DNA from 2 places in the Sphaerimonospora mesophila genome. Region 2 is predicted to be linked to the other one. Evidence: riboswitches for the same ligand, from Rfam matches in the RefSeq annotation. Region 2 holds a riboswitch; the other holds the start of a gene.
What was found. Region 2 has a riboswitch for glycine ahead of gcvT (glycine cleavage system aminomethyltransferase GcvT). Riboswitches for the same ligand answer to the same signal wherever they lie in the genome.
Positions count from the first base shown of each region.

Region 1 (8,418 bases), on a different contig from region 2:
CGCTGATGCGCCGCCGGGCGCCCGGCGCGATCGCGCAGGCGGACGAGACCGCCAGGGAGATCTCCGGACTTATTCAAGAATTGCACAACGCGTTACTTCGTGGCAGTGTTCGCGGCATTCAGGGGCGGTGACCGGCATACCCGGTCGGTCCCGGGTGTTACGTTGAATGCCTGGTGATATGCCGCGACGCTTGAGACGGAGCCGCCCGTGTTGCAGATGGAGGTCGTGGGGGTTCGCGTTGAGATGCCCACCAACCAGCCGATCGTCCTGTTGAAAGAGACGAGCGGTGATCGGTATCTACCGATTTGGATAGGCATGACTGAGGCGACCGCCATTGCGTTGGCCCAGGCGGAGGAGCCGCCGCCGAGGCCGCTGACCCACGACTTGTTCCGTGACGTGCTCGAGGCCCTGGGGGTGCGGTTGCGCACCGTCAACATCGTCGCGCTCCGTGACGGGATCTTCTTCGCCGATCTGGTGTTCTCGAACGGTGTGGAGGTGAGCGCCCGGCCGTCGGATTCGATCGCGCTGGCGCTGCGCACGGGGGCGACGATCTACGCGAGCGAGGACGTGGTCCAGGAGGCGGGTGTGAGCATGCCCGACGACCAGGAGGACGAGGTCGAGAAGTTCCGCCAGTTCCTGGACAAAATCACTCCCGAAGACTTCGGTCGGGCGGGCTGACGTGCTGGTCGATATCGGGAGATTACGCTTCACGACGCGCCGGACAGGGTCGTTGACTGACGATGCGCCCAGTCCTACGGTGCAAGGGAAACCACGGTTGTAATTCACGAACCCCCAGATCAGACCGTGGGATGAGAGAAAGCCGGAGGTCCGCAGTGGCGGTCAGCAGCGGCGAGGGTAAGTCGGCCGGCCAGCATGACCCGGTCCGGCAGTCGGCGCGGGAGCGCGCCGGCGAGCAGGGTCTGCTGTTCGACGAGCGGCCGACCGCGCTGCCCGAGGACATCGGATACCGCGGCCCCACGGCATGCGCCGCGGCCGGGATCACCTACCGGCAGCTCGACTACTGGGCGCGCACCGAGCTCGTCCTCCCGACGATAAGGGCCGCCCAGGGATCGGGGTCGCAGCGACTTTACAGCTTCCGCGACATCCTCGTGTTGAAAGTCGTCAAACGCCTCCTGGACACCGGCGTCTCCCTCCAGCAGATCCGCACCGCCGTACGGCACCTGCGGGATCGCGGGGTCAACGACCTGGCCCAGATCACGTTGATGAGCGACGGGGTCAGCGTCTACGAGTGCACGTCGGCCGACGAGGTCATAGACCTGCTGCAGGGCGGGCAGGGCGTGTTCGGCATCGCGCTCGGCCGGGTCTGGCGCGAGGTGGAGGGATCGCTCGCCGAGCTGCCGGGCGAACGGGCGGAAGCCGCCTCCGACGCGGAGGGAGACCATCCGGCCGACGAACTGGCCCGCCGCCGGAAGGCACGCAAGATCGGCTGACGGGCCGGCGGATGGGCCGGCCGGTTTCCGGGTACCGGTAGAGTGAACGCGGCCGACGACCACGTGCGGGAGAGTCCCCTGACCGCAGGGGCGCCGAAGGAGCAACCTCCCCGGAATCTCTCAGGCATCCGTACCGCACGGACGAGGCGACTCTGAAAAGCGGGCGCACCAGCCAGGTGGCGCCTCACCGAAGGGGAAAACCGGGGCCCGGCGCGGCGATGAACACGCGCGCGAGGCGGCCCGGTGAAGCTCTCAGGTCCGATGACAGAGGGGGAGACCGCAAACGCCTGGTCTCGACCCGCCGGGAGGCCCTGTCATGACTGATAGGTCACAACTTCGCGATCTTTCCGCTCCCCCCTTCGCCACCCGCCACATCGGCCCTTCGGACGCCGACCGGGCGCACATGCTGCGCGCCGTCGGCCACGAGTCGGTCGCCGCGCTGGTGGCGGCGGCCGTACCGGAGGCGATCCGCGCACGGAAGCCGCTCGATCTGCCCGAGGCGGCGAGCGAGACCGAGGCGCTGGCCGAGCTGCGCGCCCTCGCCGGCCGCAACCGGTCGCTCACCTCGATGATCGGCCTGGGCTACCACGACACGATCACTCCCGCTGTCATCCTGCGCAACGTGCTGGAGAACCCCGGCTGGTACACGGCGTACACGCCGTACCAGCCGGAGATCTCCCAGGGGCGCCTGGAGGCGCTGCTGAACTTCCAGACGATGGTGACGGACCTGACCGGGCTCGACGTCGCCGGGGCCTCCCTGCTGGACGAGGCGACGGCGGCGGCCGAGGCCATGACGCTGGCCCGGCGGGCCGGCCGGTCGAAGTCGGACGTGTTCGTGGTGGACGCCGATGCGCTGCCGCAGACCAAGGCCGTGCTGGCGACCCGGGCCGAGCCTCTGGGGATCACGCTCGTCGAGTCCGACCTCGCCGGCGACCTGCCCGAGTGCTTCGGCGTCCTGGTGCAGTATCCGGGCGCGAGCGGCCGGGTGGCCGGCTTCGCCGGCCTGGCCGAGCGGGCGCACGCCGCGGGCGCGCTCGTCGTGGCCGCCGCCGACCTGCTGGCGCTGACGCTGCTGACCGCCCCGGGCGAGCAGGGCGCCGACATCGCGGTCGGCTCCACCCAGCGGTTCGGGGTGCCGCTCGGCTTCGGCGGCCCGCACGCCGCCTACATGGCGGTCCGGGAAGGGCTGCAGCGGCAGATGCCGGGCCGCCTGGTCGGGGTCTCCGTCGACGCGGACGGCCGGCCCGCCTACCGGCTCGCCCTGCAGACCCGGGAGCAGCACATCCGCCGCGAGAAGGCCACCAGCAACATCTGCACGGCACAGGTCCTGCTGGCCGTCATGGCCTCGATGTACGCCGTGTACCACGGCCCCGAGGGGCTCCGGCGGATCGCGCAGCGGGTCCACCGTCACGCGGCCGTCCTCGCCGCCGGTCTGCGTGAGCGCGGGGTGACGGTCGTCCACGAGGAGTTCTTCGACACCGTGCTCGCCCGGGTGCCTGGCCGCGCCACCGAGGTCGTCGCCGCGGCCGAGGCAGCGGGAATCAACCTGCGCCACGTGGACGCCGACCACGTCGCGGTCGCCTGCGACGAGAAGACCGCAGCGGGTCACCTGCCGGCCGTCTGGGACGCGTTCGCCTCCGGCCCGGGGGAGCGCGAGGGGCACGACGCGCTGGACGATCTGGACCGGGTGACGCCCGACGCGCTGCCCGCCGGTCTGCTGCGCACCTCCGCCTACCTCACCCACCCGGTGTTCCACGCCCACCGCTCCGAGACCGCGATGCTGCGCTATCTGCGCCGGCTCCAGGACAAGGACATCGCCCTGGACCGGTCGATGATCCCGCTGGGGTCCTGCACGATGAAGCTCAACGCGGCCACCGAGATGGAGCCCATCACCTGGCCGGAGTTCGCCGGCATCCATCCCTTCGCGCCGATCGGGCAGGCGGCGGGATACGTCGAGCTGATCGAGACCCTGGAGGGGTGGCTCGCCGAGGTCACCGGGTACGACAAGGTGTCCGTGCAGCCCAATGCGGGCTCGCAGGGGGAGTTCGCCGGGCTGCTGGCCATCCGGGGCTACCACCGCTCCCGTGGCGAGACCGGACGCGACGTCTGCCTCATCCCCTCGTCCGCCCACGGGACCAACGCCGCCAGCGCCGTCATGGCCGGGATGCGGGTGGTCGTGGTGGCCTGCGACGCCGAAGGCAACGTCGACCTCGGCGACCTCGCCACGAAGATCGAAAAGCATCGTGACGCGCTGGCCGCGATCATGGTGACGTACCCCTCGACACACGGGGTGTACGAGGAGACGATCGTCGAGATCTGCGAGCGGGTCCACGCGGCCGGCGGCCAGGTCTACGTGGACGGGGCGAACCTCAACGCGCTGGTCGGCCTGGCCCGGCTCGGTGAGTTCGGCGCCGACGTCTCCCACCTGAACCTGCACAAGACGTTCTGCATCCCGCACGGCGGGGGCGGGCCCGGTGTCGGCCCGGTCGCGGTCAAGGCCCACCTCGCCCCCCACCTGCCCCGGCACGTGTCGGCCGCGCCGTACGGCTCGGCGGGCATCCTGCCCATCTCCTGGGCCTACCTCAGGATGATGGGCGGCGAGGGGCTGCGTCAGGCCACCGAGCAGGCGATCCTGTCGGCCAACTACCTCGCCCGGCGGCTCGCGCCGCACTACCCGGTGCTCTACACCGGCCGCGGCGGGCTGGTGGCGCACGAGTGCATCATCGATCTGCGGCCGATCACCAAGGAGACCGGCGTCACGGTCGACGACGTGGCCAAGCGGCTGGTCGACTACGGCTTCCACGCGCCCACCATGTCGTTCCCCGTCGCCGGCACGCTGATGATCGAGCCGACCGAGAGCGAGAACCTGGCCGAGCTCGACCGCTTCGCCGACGCGATGATCGCCATTCGGGAGGAGATCGCCCGCGTGGCGTCGGGAGAGTACGACAAGGTGGACAATCCGCTCAGGAATGCCCCGCACACCGCGGACTGCCTGACCGCGGACGAGTGGCCGCACCCGTACCCGCGTAGCGTGGCCGCCTATCCGATGCCGGGGTCGCGGGAGAACAAGTACTGGCCGCCCGTCCGGCGGATCGACCAGGCGTACGGCGACCGCAACCTCGTCTGCTCCTGCCCGCCCCTGGACGCCTACGAGGGCTGAGTTCCGTACGGTTTTGCGCATGTCGGTCCCGCCCGGCGGCCGGGACGCTAGGATCCTGGTGATCGTTTCCTGTCATCCAGATCCGATGCGAGGCCCCTCGATGACGGCCATCGACCCCGGGCGGCTCGACGATGCCCACCGGCTCGCCCAGGCTCACCAGTTGGCACGGTCCGGCGACCTGGACGGCGCGGCGGCGATCTTCGCCGAGCTGGCCGAGGACCCGGAGTCGCCGGACCGGGCGGAGGCGGGCGCCGGCCTGTCGGCCGTCGCCGAGCGCATGGCGGAGCTGCTGCTGGAGGAGGGCGAGCCGGAGCAGGCGGCGGACGTGCTGGTCCGGGCGCTGTCGGTGGAGGCGGTGGCGGACGCCGCCCGCCTGCGGGTCCTGCTCGGCATCGCCCACCTGGAGCTGGCGTGCGCCGAGTTCGCCGACGCGGTCGAGGAGGGCCGCCGGGAGGGCGCCGACGCCGGCACCGGAGCCCTCGCCATCGAACTGCTGGCCCGGACCCTGCCGCTGCGCGGCCGTGACGGCGACGCCGCCATGGTCTGGCGCTACGGGCTGGACCACCCGGACCCGGCGCTGGCCGAGCAGGTGCGGCTCCGCCTGGGCCGGGACGTCCGTCCGGCCATGTCATCGAGCCAGGAAACCGCGGAGAGCACCCGCTGAGACCTCGCGCGCCCACCCGTGATTCGCGGCTCGTGCGCGTGCACCCGACCCGTCAGCCGATCGGTCAGCGCTGCCTGCGCCGGCCGAGCGCGTAGGCCACGTTCACGGCGATGATCCCGAACCAGACGAGCATCAGACCGGGGCCTCCGGCGGTGGCCCCGGCGGCCCCGGTCAACGGGATCCCCAGGGCGAGGGAGCCGAGGGCCACCCCGACTCCGCTGTCCTTCTTCTCCTGCTGCGGCACGCCCTGCCGCTGGTGCGCCAGCTGGGCCGCGACCTCGCCCCGCACCCGCGCGGCGATCTCCACGTCGAGCTTGTCGAGGAACGAGTCGACCAGGGCGTCCTCGTACTCCGCCCCCAGATCCCGCCGGGCGGCCAGGACGGCGCGCAGGTCCTCACGGGTCGACGGCGCGACCGGCTGCGGTGGTGGCTGGCCCGGTGCGGGCGGGAAGTGCGTCGGCTGCATCTGTGCCGGTTGTACCTGTGTCTGTTGTACCTGTGTCTGTTGTAACTGGGGCGGGTAGGGCGGCGGCGGGGGATAGGGCTGCTGAGGCTGCGGCCAGGCGGGCGGGGGCTGGGCCACGGCGGGGTGGCCAGCGGTCGGGTGGCCCGGCGCGGGCGGCTGCGATGCTGATTCCGGCACGCTGCCATTCTGCCTCTTCCGCGGCTCGGGTGGTCTCCTCCAAGGGGAGGGGCGGCCGCTCCTGCTGAAGGCGGAGGCGATACCGTCGTCCCATGGAGATCGCGACCCCGTACGGCCCGGCGCTGGCCGAGGTGGACGAGGCGCCCGATCCCAGGCTGCTGCTGGTGCTGACCCACGGGTCCTCGGGCGGGATCGACGCCCCCGACCTGCTGGCCGTACGGGACGCCGCACTGAAGATCGGCGGCACCGTGGCCCGGGTCGTCCAGCCGTTCCGGCTGCGCGGCGCGCGGGCCCCCGGCTCGGCGGCGAAACAGGACGAGGCGTGGCTGGCCATCGTGGCCGAGCTGCGTGAGCGCCACCCCGGCCTGCCCCTCGTCCAGGGCGGCCGGAGCAACGGGGCCAGGGTGGCCTGCCGTACGGCACGGGCCGCCGGCGCGACAGGAGTGATCGCGCTGGCGTTCCCGCTGCACCCCCCGGGCAAGCCGGACCGCTCACGCGCGGGGGAGCTCAGGCAGGCGGCGACCCCCGTACTGGTGATCAACGGAGATCGCGACCCGTTCGGCGTCCCGGACGAGGCCGACGCGGCGCGCCTCGTGGTCCTCCCGGGCGAGGGGCACGAGTTGAAGAAAGACCCCGCCCTGGTGGGCGAGGAGGTCGCGCGCTGGCTGCCGGAACTGCTGGAAACGGCCGCGAGGGGCTCAGGCGGCGTTGACGGTCATGTCGGTGGGGCGGTGCGGGGCGATGACGCCGCCGTCGGGAAGTAGTTCGCCGGTGTCCTCGAACAGCACGACGCCGTTGCAGAGCAGGCTCCAGCCCTGCTCCGGGTGCGACGCCACCGTACGCGCGGCTTCGCGGTCCTTCGCTTCGGCACTGGGACAGGCCGGTTCATGAGGGCACATCGCCGGGGCTCCGTGTCTTTCTCGTTCGCTCGCGGGTCGTCATCGGACGGCCGGGTCAGTGATGACCCCAGTGGGCGTTGCCACCGATGTCTTCCTTCCCTACTTCGGGAGATTGAGCGTATGGGGTTGACGTTGTGACACACCGCACACTGGACGACACCAGTCTGCGGGGCGGCCGCATCAGAGCGACATAGTCCGTTCGGGCGGTTTCCGCCGCTCGGAGGGGGGCTCGCACCGCCACCCGATCAGGTCGTGAACCGGCCGGACGTCGACGAACCCCGTCTGGTCGGATCGCCCCCGAACAGGCTGTGGCACACCTGATGTGACCCAGTACACAAGAGTGCCTCACGGACGATAACGGTCCAACCTCGACACGCCGACCGTCTGGTAACTGATTCGTTATCCGCTTCTTAACCGCTTCGTCATCCGCCGAGACCGGCGATGAGGGCGTCGAGCCCCTGCTCGAACTCCCGCTTGCCCTCGGCCGTACGCGCGTTCACGACGTCGGCGTCGGGGTCGGCCCAGCCGGACTGCTGGACCTCGACGGCGACGCTGCCGAGGACGTAGGCGCGCAGGGCCCGCACAGCGGCCGGGGCCGCGTCGCCCAGCCCGGCCTCCCGCAACTGCTCGGTCTGCTCCCCGATGGAGATCAGCGCCGCGCCCTTGGGCGGCTTGACCAGGGCCAGCGACAGCACCCCGGGATGTTCCAGCAGCGCCGTACGGCTCGCGCGGGCCCAGGCCCGGGCCAGATCCTGCCAGGAGGGCGCGGCGCCCGATCCACCGGGGTCGACCCGTACGGCGGTGACGTGCTCGGCGAGCGCGTCCATCAGCGCCTCCTTGCCGCGGGGGAGGTGATGGTAGACGGCCATCGCCTCCACCTGGAGGGCGTCGCCGAGCCGGCGCATGGTCAGCCGGCGCAGGCCCTGCCCGTCGGCGATGTGCAGGGCGGCGTCGATGATGCGTTCCCGGGACAGCGGGACGGGTGGGCGTTTGGCCGGCATGGGGACCACCCTGCCACACGTCACCTTACTTTGTAAACGAGGGTGGACGGGCGGACGCGATGTGCGGGGCTCGCCGGGCAGCGCGTACGCTACCCGGAGGCGATGCGTTCGCCGGATCTGGAGGAGCTGACGATGGCGTTTTTCCGTCCGCGGGTGAGCCGGGAGGCGGAAGTCCGCTACCACGCGGACCTGGAGATCGGAAAGGGCTACCCGGCCCTGCTGGAGAAGGCCCGCGCGGCCGAGCGGCACCTGCACGCGGTGCAGGCCGCCGGGGGGTCGGTGGCCGAGCGGCGTGCGGCCGGCCTCGCCCTCGATCGCGCGCTCACCGAGGCGCTGCGCGCCGCCGAGGCCGGGCAGCGGGCCACGCTCGGGATCAAGGCGTACGACGACCGCATCGTGCGGCGCAAGGCCAGGGCCACCCCCGACGGGGCGCTGTGGACGGCCGAGGTCAGCCGCCTGCGCACGCTGCGGGAGGAGAACAAGCTGGGCCTCCCGAGGGTTCCCCGGACCTACGCGGCGGCCCGCTGAGACCACGGCTGCGCTGCGGCCCGCTGAGAGCACGGCCACGCGGCGGTCCGCTGAGAGGGCGGCCGCCGACAC
Region 1 covers NZ_BCBX01000031.1:388,329-396,746, reverse strand. Annotated here, with positions in the region: gene ftsR (transcriptional regulator FtsR) at 1-131, shown strand, start outside; gene AP234_RS06255 (bifunctional nuclease family protein) at 208-678, shown strand; gene AP234_RS06250 (MerR family transcriptional regulator) at 834-1,451, shown strand; glycine riboswitch at 1,508-1,597, shown strand; gene gcvP (aminomethyl-transferring glycine dehydrogenase) at 1,768-4,611, shown strand; gene AP234_RS06240 (hypothetical protein) at 4,712-5,275, shown strand; gene AP234_RS34665 (hypothetical protein) at 5,340-5,741, opposite strand; gene AP234_RS06230 (alpha/beta family hydrolase) at 6,011-6,682, shown strand; gene AP234_RS06225 (DUF5999 family protein) at 6,617-6,817, opposite strand; gene AP234_RS06220 (TetR/AcrR family transcriptional regulator C-terminal domain-containing protein) at 7,240-7,818, opposite strand; gene AP234_RS06215 (hypothetical protein) at 7,951-8,346, shown strand.
Region 1: another riboswitch for glycine. It lies ahead of gcvP (aminomethyl-transferring glycine dehydrogenase); the one in region 2 lies ahead of gcvT (glycine cleavage system aminomethyltransferase GcvT).

Region 2 (8,418 bases):
TGCTCGCCTGGGCGGGGCTCGCCGAGATCGTCGCCGCGATGGCGGGCTTCGCCGTACGGCCGTCGGCGCTGTGGCCGCGGATGGGCCACGTGCTGTCGGTGACCTTCGGCGATCCCGTCGTCCCGACGGTCGCGATGGTCATGATCGTCTGCGGGGCCGGGCTGGTGGCCCTCGCCGTGGTTCCCGGACGCCCCAGGCTGGTGCCACTGGAGACCGACGATCCGCTGCTCGCCATCGGCCTCACCCGCTCCGGACTGCGCCGCACGCTCGCCGCGGCGGCGTACGAAGCGGCGGACGACGGCTACGACCAGGGTCGTGCGCAGGTCCGAGACCAGGGCCGCGCGCAGGTTCATGACGATGGCCACGACCACGGCCTCGTCGGTGTCGAGCACGCCCGCGTGCGCGTCCTGCGCAGGCAGATCGAGGTCACGGTGGTCACCGACGCGGACCGGCCAGGAGAACTGCTCCGTGAGATCGGCGCCGCGGTCGGCGACCGGCTCTCCGGCCTCGGCGCTTACGGCCACCACGAAGTGGTCGTACGGCTGCGCGGGCGGAGGATGTGACGGTGCTCCCACATCTGGGGAACCGCGTCGGGATCGGCCTGGTGGGCCTGGCCCTGATCGGCGCGGGTGGCTATCTGATGTCCGTCCGGCTCGACCGTCCGGACGACCCGATCGTGGACCTCGGCTCGCTCACCGAGGGCAGGCCCTGGGTCTGGCCGCTGGCCGCCGGAGCCGCGCTGCTGCTCGCGCTGGCCGCGTCCCGCTGGCTCGCCTCCGCGCTCGGCTGGCGGCGCCGCGGGAGCCGTACCGGCTCTGGCGCCGCGATGCTGGGCGTCGCGCTGAAGGGCGTCGACGGCGTAGCCGACATCAAGGTCAGGCTCGTGGGCGAGCGCAGGATGCGGGTGTCGCTGTCGCTGCGGCCGGATGCCGACCTGCCCGAGGTGATCGACCGTCTCGACCGCACGGCGATCTCACGGGTTCGCGGCGCGGTGGCCCTGCCCGACCTTCCCGCCGTCGTCCGCCTACACGTGCGCCGGCGTTGAACCCCGAGAGCCCTGCCCACGAGAACCCTGCCCACGAGAACCCTGCCCACGAGAACCCTGCGTACGAGAACCCCGTGTACGGGAGCTCAGGGCGAGTCCGGCGGCGAGGCAGGCGAGGGGAACGACGGGCACCACATAGCGGTGATCGAAAGCCGCGATGAGCGGCGGCAGCATGAGCAACCCCATGGCGGCGGCCCACGGCAGCAGCGCGGCCCACCTCCGGGTCGGCACACAGACGAGCCCGATCAGCAGGATCAAGGCCAGCATCGGCCCGCGTACGAACCCGACCTGCTGGTAGGCGCGCAGCCAACCGGCGTACGGCTCCACGACGTGTGTCGCACCCGACGTGCGCTGATAAGCGCCGGTCAGCTCTGTCGCGGTGCGGCCGGCCGAGGCGACCTTGTCGCTGAACGGACGGACCTTCTCGGGGAAGACATAGGCGCTCTGCGGACCGGGAGAGGGATAGACCCGGCGGTCCCACTCGAACGCCCACAGCGCGTCGCTCAGCCCGGTGAGCAGGAAGTCGACCGGCTGACTGCGGATCACGAGCGAGGCGAACTCCCCGGCCAGACGCTCCCGGTCCTTGCCGGCACGCTGGAGCGGCGAGTCGGCGTCCCAGATGTAGGCCGGGGCGGCCTTCCGCGGCCCCGGCGGCGGGCACAGCACGGCGAGCTCCTTCGGCGGCCGCATGACCGAGCAGTCGGCGAACGTCATCGTCCGCGACCACAGCCAGGTGTTGCTGCCGCCCATGCCGTACGACCCGTGGACGCTGTGGTACCAGACGGCGTAGCCGCTCAGCACTGCGGAGGCGGCGGCCAGCCCGGCGAGGGCGGCCCGCCATCGCGCGCGCCCGGGGAACAGCACGAGCAGGGCGAGCAGCGCGAGCACGATCAGTGGCAGCCCGATGGTCCGGGTGATCGTGGCGAGTCCGAGCAGGAGCAGCGCGGTGACCGCCGCCCACAGTGGCGGGCGCGGCCACCACAGCAGCAGCGTCACCGCCGTCACGACCAGGGCCGTGAAGAGCAGGTCGGCCATGACGAGGTGCTCGAGCTGGATCTGGTGCGCGTCCAGCAGCACCGGCGCCGCCACCAGTGCGGCGCTCCGGCCCGACAGTGCCGTACGGCGCCGCAGCACGGCGTACACGCAGCCGGCGATGCCCAGACCGAGCAGGTGCTGGACGACCACGACGGCCGTGATGCTCTGCAGCGGGCCGAGCGCCCACAGGAACAGCGAGTAGCCCGACGGCCTGGACCGCAGGGGCTGCAGGTCCAGGGCCGAGCTGAGATAGGCGAACGAGTCGGCCCAGAACCACAGCGCCGGGCGGTAGCCGAGGACGGCCAGCCCGCGCAGTGCGACGCCCAGGACCAGCACCACCAGGAACGCCCGGTGTGCCCTCACCCGTGCACCCACCAGATGATCCTCCTCGTCACCGGGCTGTTATCGGGCGTGGCGGGGATCAGCACTCGATGACGTTGACGGCGAGCCCGCCGCGCGAGGTCTCCTTGTATTTGTCGAGCATGTCCCTGCCGGTGTCCCGCATGGTCTTGATGGCCTTGTCGAGCGCCACGAAGTGGCGGCCGTCGCCCCGCAGTGCGATCCGGGAGGCGGCGATCGCCTTGATGGAGGCTACCGCGTTGCGCTCGATGCACGGGATCTGCACCAGGCCGCCGATGGGATCGCAGGTGAGTCCGAGGTTGTGCTCGATGCCGATCTCCGCGGCGTTCTCCACCTGCTCGGGGGTGCCGCCCAGCACCTCGGTCAGACCGGCGGCGGCCATCGAGCACGCCGAGCCGACCTCTCCCTGGCAGCCGACCTCGGCCCCGGAGATGGAGGCGTTCTCCTTGAACAGCACGCCGATCGCCCCTGCGGTGAGCAGGAAGCGCACGATGCCGTCGTCGTTCGCACCGGGGACGAACTTCGTGTAGTACGACAGCACGGCGGGGACGATCCCGGCGGCGCCGTTGGTCGGCGCGGTGACGATGCGGCCGCCCGCCGCGTTCTCCTCGTTGACGGCCAGGGCGAACAGCGTCACCCAGTCCATCGCGCGCAGCGGGTCGGTGTCGCCTTCGCTGCGCAGCCTGCGGTAGAGCTGGTTGGCCCGGCGCCTGACCTTCAGCCCGCCCGGCAGCACGCCCTCGCGGCCGCAGCCACGTCGGACGCACTCGGCCATGACCGACCACAGGTGCAGCAGGCCCGCGCGGATCTCCTCCTGGGTACGGCCGAAGGCCTGCTCGTTCTCCAGCATCACCCCGGAGATCGAAAGGCCCGTGTCGGCGCACCGCTCCAGCAGCTCGTCCCCCGTCCTGAACGGGTGCGGCAGCACCGTGTCGTCGGGCTTTATCCGGTCGGCGCCCGTCGCGTTCTCGTCCACCACGAATCCGCCGCCGACGGAGTAGTAGACCTTCTCGCGCAGCACGGTGTCGTCGGCGAACGCGGTGAAGCGCATGCCGTTGGGGTGGTGCGGCAGCGACACCTTCCGCTCGAAGATCAGGTCCTCCCCGACCACGAACGGGATCTCGTGCGTGCCGTACACCCTGACCGTGCCGCTCGCCCGCATGGCGGCGAGCCTGTCCTCGACGGTGTCCACGTCGACGAGTTCGGGCTTGTCACCCGACAGGCCGAGCATGACCGCCTTGTCGCTGCCGTGACCCTTGCCGGTCAGTCCCAGCGAGCCGTACAGGATGGCCTCGACGCGGGTGACCTTCTCCAGCAGGCCGTCGCCGTGCAGGCCCCTGGCGAATTTGTGCGCCGCGGCCATCGGGCCGCCCGTGTGCGAGCTGGACGGCCCGATTCCCACCTTGAACAGGTCGAAGACACTGATCGCCATTGATCCTGTCCCTTGATCCGCTCTTCTTCCGGGGCCGTCGTCAGGACCCGCCCGAGATGAACGCGTTGTACTCGTCGGCGGTCAGCACCTCGTCCGGCTCGTGCTCGACGCGCACCCGGAACAGCCATCCCTCGCCGTACGGGTCGGAGTTGACCAGCGACGGGTCGTCCACGACTGCGGGGTTGGTCTCCACGATCTCGCCGTCGACCGGGCAGAAGATGTCGCTCACCGACTTGGTCGACTCGACCTCGCCCACCGCGTCACCGGCGGAGACGGTGGCCCCGACCTCAGGCACCTGCACGTAGACCACGTCACCGAGCTGTTCGGCCGCGTGCGCGGTGATGCCGACCGTCGCGGTCGAGCCCTCGTCCAGCCCGGCCACCCACTCGTGCTCCTTGGTGTAGCTCAGGGCCTCGGGAATGTTGGTCACTTGTTCCTCCTGTAAAAGGGCAGGTCGACGATGTCAACTGGTTCGTGGGAGCCGCGGATGTCCACGGCCAGATCGTTCCCGCTCTCGGTGGCGGCGCGGGAGACGTACGCCAGCGCGATGGGCCTGCCGAGTGAACGCGAGGGGGCGCCGCTGGTGACCTCGCCGACGACCTCGCCGCCCCGGACCACCGGATAGCCGTGGCGGGGCACGCGGCGGCCCCTCGCCACCAGCCCGACCAGCCGCCGGCTCGCGCCCGCCTCGTCCGTGCCCTCACTCTTGGCGATCTCGGCGAGGGCGGACCGCCCGACGAAGTCGCCGGGCTTGTCGAGCCGCACCACCCGGCCGAAACCCGCGTCGAACGGCGTCGTCTCGGTGGTCAGTTCGTTGCCGTAGAGCGGCATGCCGGCCTCCAGCCGCAGCGTGTCGCGGGCCGACAACCCCGCAGGCGCCAGGCCGAGCTCCTGGCCGGCCTCGCTCAGCGCGTGCCACAGCGATGCCGCGTCCTGGGGACGTACGAGCAACTCGAACCCGTCCTCGCCCGTGTAACCGGTCCTGGCGATCAGCGCGGGCACGCCGGAGACCGTCCCGGAGACGATCGAGTAGTACTTCATGCCGTCCAGGTCGGCGGTGGTGCCGGCCTCGGTCAGGCCGCGCAGGATCTCGGCGGCGCGGGGCCCCTGGATCGCGATCAACGCGTAGTCGCCGGACCGGTCCTCGACCACCGCATCGGACGCCGCCGCGCCGGACGACTCGGTATACCGAGCGGTGCGCTCGGTCAGTTCGCGTGCGACCAGGGTCGCGTTTGCGGCGTTCGCGACGACCAGGAACTCCTCGTCGCCGAGCCGGTAGACGATGAGGTCGTCGAGGATGCCGCCGGCCTCGTTCACCATCATCGTGTAGCGGGCCCGGCCCGGGCCGAGCGTGCTCAGATGGCCGACCAGGGCGTAGTCGAGAGCCTCACCCGCCCGCGGACCGGTGACGAAGATCTCGCCCATGTGGGACAGGTCGAACAGGCCTGCTGCCGTACGGACCGCGTCGTGCTCGGCCGACTCGCTGCCGTAACGCAGCGGCATCAGCCATCCGGCGAAGTCGGTCAGGGTCGCGCCGAGGCTCTCGTGGACCTCGCGCAATGGAGTGGATCGGGACATGATCGAACTCGCACCTCGGAAAGGACGGATGAGGGCATCCTCCCCCTCTGTCATCGGCGCCTGAGAGCTTCGTCCGTGTTTTGCCGGACTTTCACCTTCGGCGAGACCCCGATCCCTCGTGGTCCACTTTCCAGAGCACACCTGGCCCGTACGGTCCTTTGCCTTGAGAGGTTCGCGGGGAGGGCTTGCTCCTTCAGGGGCCCTGGCCGGCTGCCAGGACGCTCTCCCGCACGGGATCACCGGTGCACGGCAAGCCTAACCGCTCACCCCGGATCTCCATAACCGTTCGTCCACGCTTCTTTCCCTGCTTCCTCCCGCCCCTTGACTCCTGCGCCTCATCTCACGTACCTCGACTCCCGCGTGTCACCTCCGCGTCTCTCGCGTGTTACCTCCCGCTTACTGTCCGCGGCTTTCCCCCCCGCCGCCTGTCGCATGCCCATCTCCGGGTCCTGGGTGGTTAGAGCATGTGTCCGAGCCGAGCACGTTGGGGCGCGCCTTACCATCGGAAACCGGGGTCTTTGTATGGGTGACTGGTTCCACGAGCGTGTCGTCGATGTCCACCGACTGCCGCTGTTCTGCTTCTTCGTCGCGCTGATCGTCGCCTTCGTGTGCACGAGGATCAACGTGCGGCTGATCCGGGCGCGGGTCCGCTGGTTCGGCAACGTCAACGTGGGGGAGATGCACATCCACCACGTTGTGTTCGGCGTGATCCTCATGCTGCTCGGCGGGGTGGCAAGCCTCGTCCTGGCCGGCGTGTCGACGGCGTGGTATTCGTTCACGGCCGCCGTCTTCGGTGTCGGCGCCGCACTCGTGCTCGACGAGTTCGCGCTCATCCTGCACCTGCGCGACGTCTACTGGCAGGAGGAGGGCCGCACCTCGGTCGATGCGGTCTTCGTCGCGATCGCGGCCACCGGGCTGCTGCTGCTCGGTCTGCGCCCGCTCGCCTGGAGCGGGGCGGACGGAGCGCTGACGGGAGCCTGGCCGGCGGCGGCGTTCCTCGTCGTCAACCTCGTCTTCGCCGTCGTCACCCTGCTCAAGGGAAAGATCTGGAGCGGCCTGCTGGGACTGTTCGTCCCGCCGTTCGTCTACGTCGGCGCGGTACGGCTGGCCCGTCCCGGATCACCCTGGGCGCGCTGGTTCTACTCAGACGTGGCCAGGCGGCCCAAACCGAGGCGCATGGCGAAGGCCGTACACCGGGAGGAGCGCTGGCGGCGTCCCGTCATCCGAGCGAAGATCGCCGTCCAGGAGTTCGTCTCCGGCCGCCACGATCTGCCGTCGCCGCCCCGTGGCGTCCGCAGTGTGTGGATGTCGCCGGGCGCCGACGAGCGATCGCCGAATCCCGGCGGTGACCGCGCGTTCTAACGTGAGTAGTGCTCGACCTGATGTGAGCTCGACCTGATGTGAGCTCGACCTGATGTGAGCTCGGCCTGATGTGAGCTCGACCTGATGTGAGCTCGACCTAACGTGAGTAGTGCTCGACCACGAGCTGTTCGTCGACCGGCACCGCGATCTGCTCGCGCGAGGGGCGGGCGACGAGCGTGAAGCGCAGTTCCCTGTGGTCCACCGCGAGGTAGGCCGCCGGCTGCGCGTCGGCGTAGACGCCTTCCGCTGCCGCCACGAAGGGCTGCATCCCGCGTGACCTGGTACGGACGCCGACGACCTGTCCCGGCCGCACGAGATAGCTCGGTATGTCGACCTTGCGGCCGTCCACGATGATGTGGCCGTGGGCGACGTACTGCCTGGCGGCGTAGATCGACGGCGCGAACCCGGCCCGCAGGACGAGGGAGGCCAGGCGCGTCTCCAGGATCACCAGCAGTTCCGCACCGGAACGACCGGGCCGCCGCACCGCGAGATCCCAGTATCGGCGTAGTTGTCTCTCCGACACGTCGTAGTACCACCGCAGCTTCTGCTTCTCCAGCAGCCGGACACCGAAGTCGCCCGCCGTGCGCCGGTCGGTCTTCCGTCCGTGCTCGCCCGGAGGGTACGGCCGAGCCGCGAAGTGCTTCACCGCCTTGCGGGTCAGCGGCACCCCCGCCCGGCGTGAGAGTCGAACCTTCGGTCCCGTGTAGCGCATGCCCGGCCTTCCCAAGTCGAGATCCAATAACTAAGGTAAGGCTAACCTTATTCACGTCTGAGCCTCAAGGAGAGACATGAGGCACCCCGTAGCCGCTCCGCCGATCCCGGAACGCATCAGGACTCTCGCCGCCACCGCCACGCCCACACACGTCTCCGTCACCGGCACCGACATCCCGGCCTGTCCCGCACGGGGCGGGGTAGACACGGCGGGACGTCCCGTACTCCTCGTCAAACCCGGCGAGTTCCTGTACGGCACGGCCACGGAGACCCTGGTGACGGTCGACCTGGTCGCGACCCGGGATCTCGGCGGCGTCCAGCGGCCGCGGGGCCTGCTCAAGGTCCAGGGATGGACCCAGGACGTGCCCGGCGAGGAGGCGCGGGAGACCGCCGTCGCCATCGCCGAGCGGTGTCCCGACGATGACCTGCTCGCCGCCCTCGACGGCGGCACGCCGAAACTCCTCCGGCTCGATATCGGCCGGGTGATCTATCTCACCGGGCAGGAGTCCGGCCTCCTCGACGCCGGGGACTATCTCGCCTCGGCCCCGGACCCGTTCCTCGACACCGCAGAACGGCTGATCCGCCACGTCAACGAAGCGCACCGGGAACAGCTCGTCCAGTCGATGGGCAGGCTGACGGGAGAGAACGCCGACGACGCCTGGCTGTGGGAACTCGACCGGTACGGCGCCACCGTGCGGATGCGCGCGAACGAGCTTGTCAGGCTTCCCTGGCCGGTGCCTCTCCCTACCCGTACGGCCTTCGAGCAGGCCGTGACCTGCCTCGTCTGCCCTCACTGAGCCCACCGGCCTCACTGAGCCACTGCTCTCACTGAGCCACTGGCCTCACTGAGCCACTGGCAGCCTCACTGAACCACCGGGGCCTTACTGAACCCGCT
Region 2 covers NZ_BCBX01000030.1:318,753-327,170, reverse strand. Annotated here, with positions in the region: gene AP234_RS01855 (DUF6286 domain-containing protein) at 1-563, shown strand, start outside; gene AP234_RS01850 (hypothetical protein) at 566-1,045, shown strand; gene AP234_RS01845 (hypothetical protein) at 1,025-2,455, opposite strand; gene AP234_RS01840 (L-serine ammonia-lyase) at 2,502-3,872, opposite strand; gene gcvH (glycine cleavage system protein GcvH) at 3,913-4,302, opposite strand; gene gcvT (glycine cleavage system aminomethyltransferase GcvT) at 4,299-5,450, opposite strand; glycine riboswitch at 5,488-5,591, opposite strand; glycine riboswitch at 5,592-5,689, opposite strand; gene AP234_RS01825 (hypothetical protein) at 5,973-6,812, shown strand; gene rpsD (30S ribosomal protein S4) at 6,910-7,524, opposite strand; gene AP234_RS01815 (DUF2470 domain-containing protein) at 7,601-8,320, shown strand.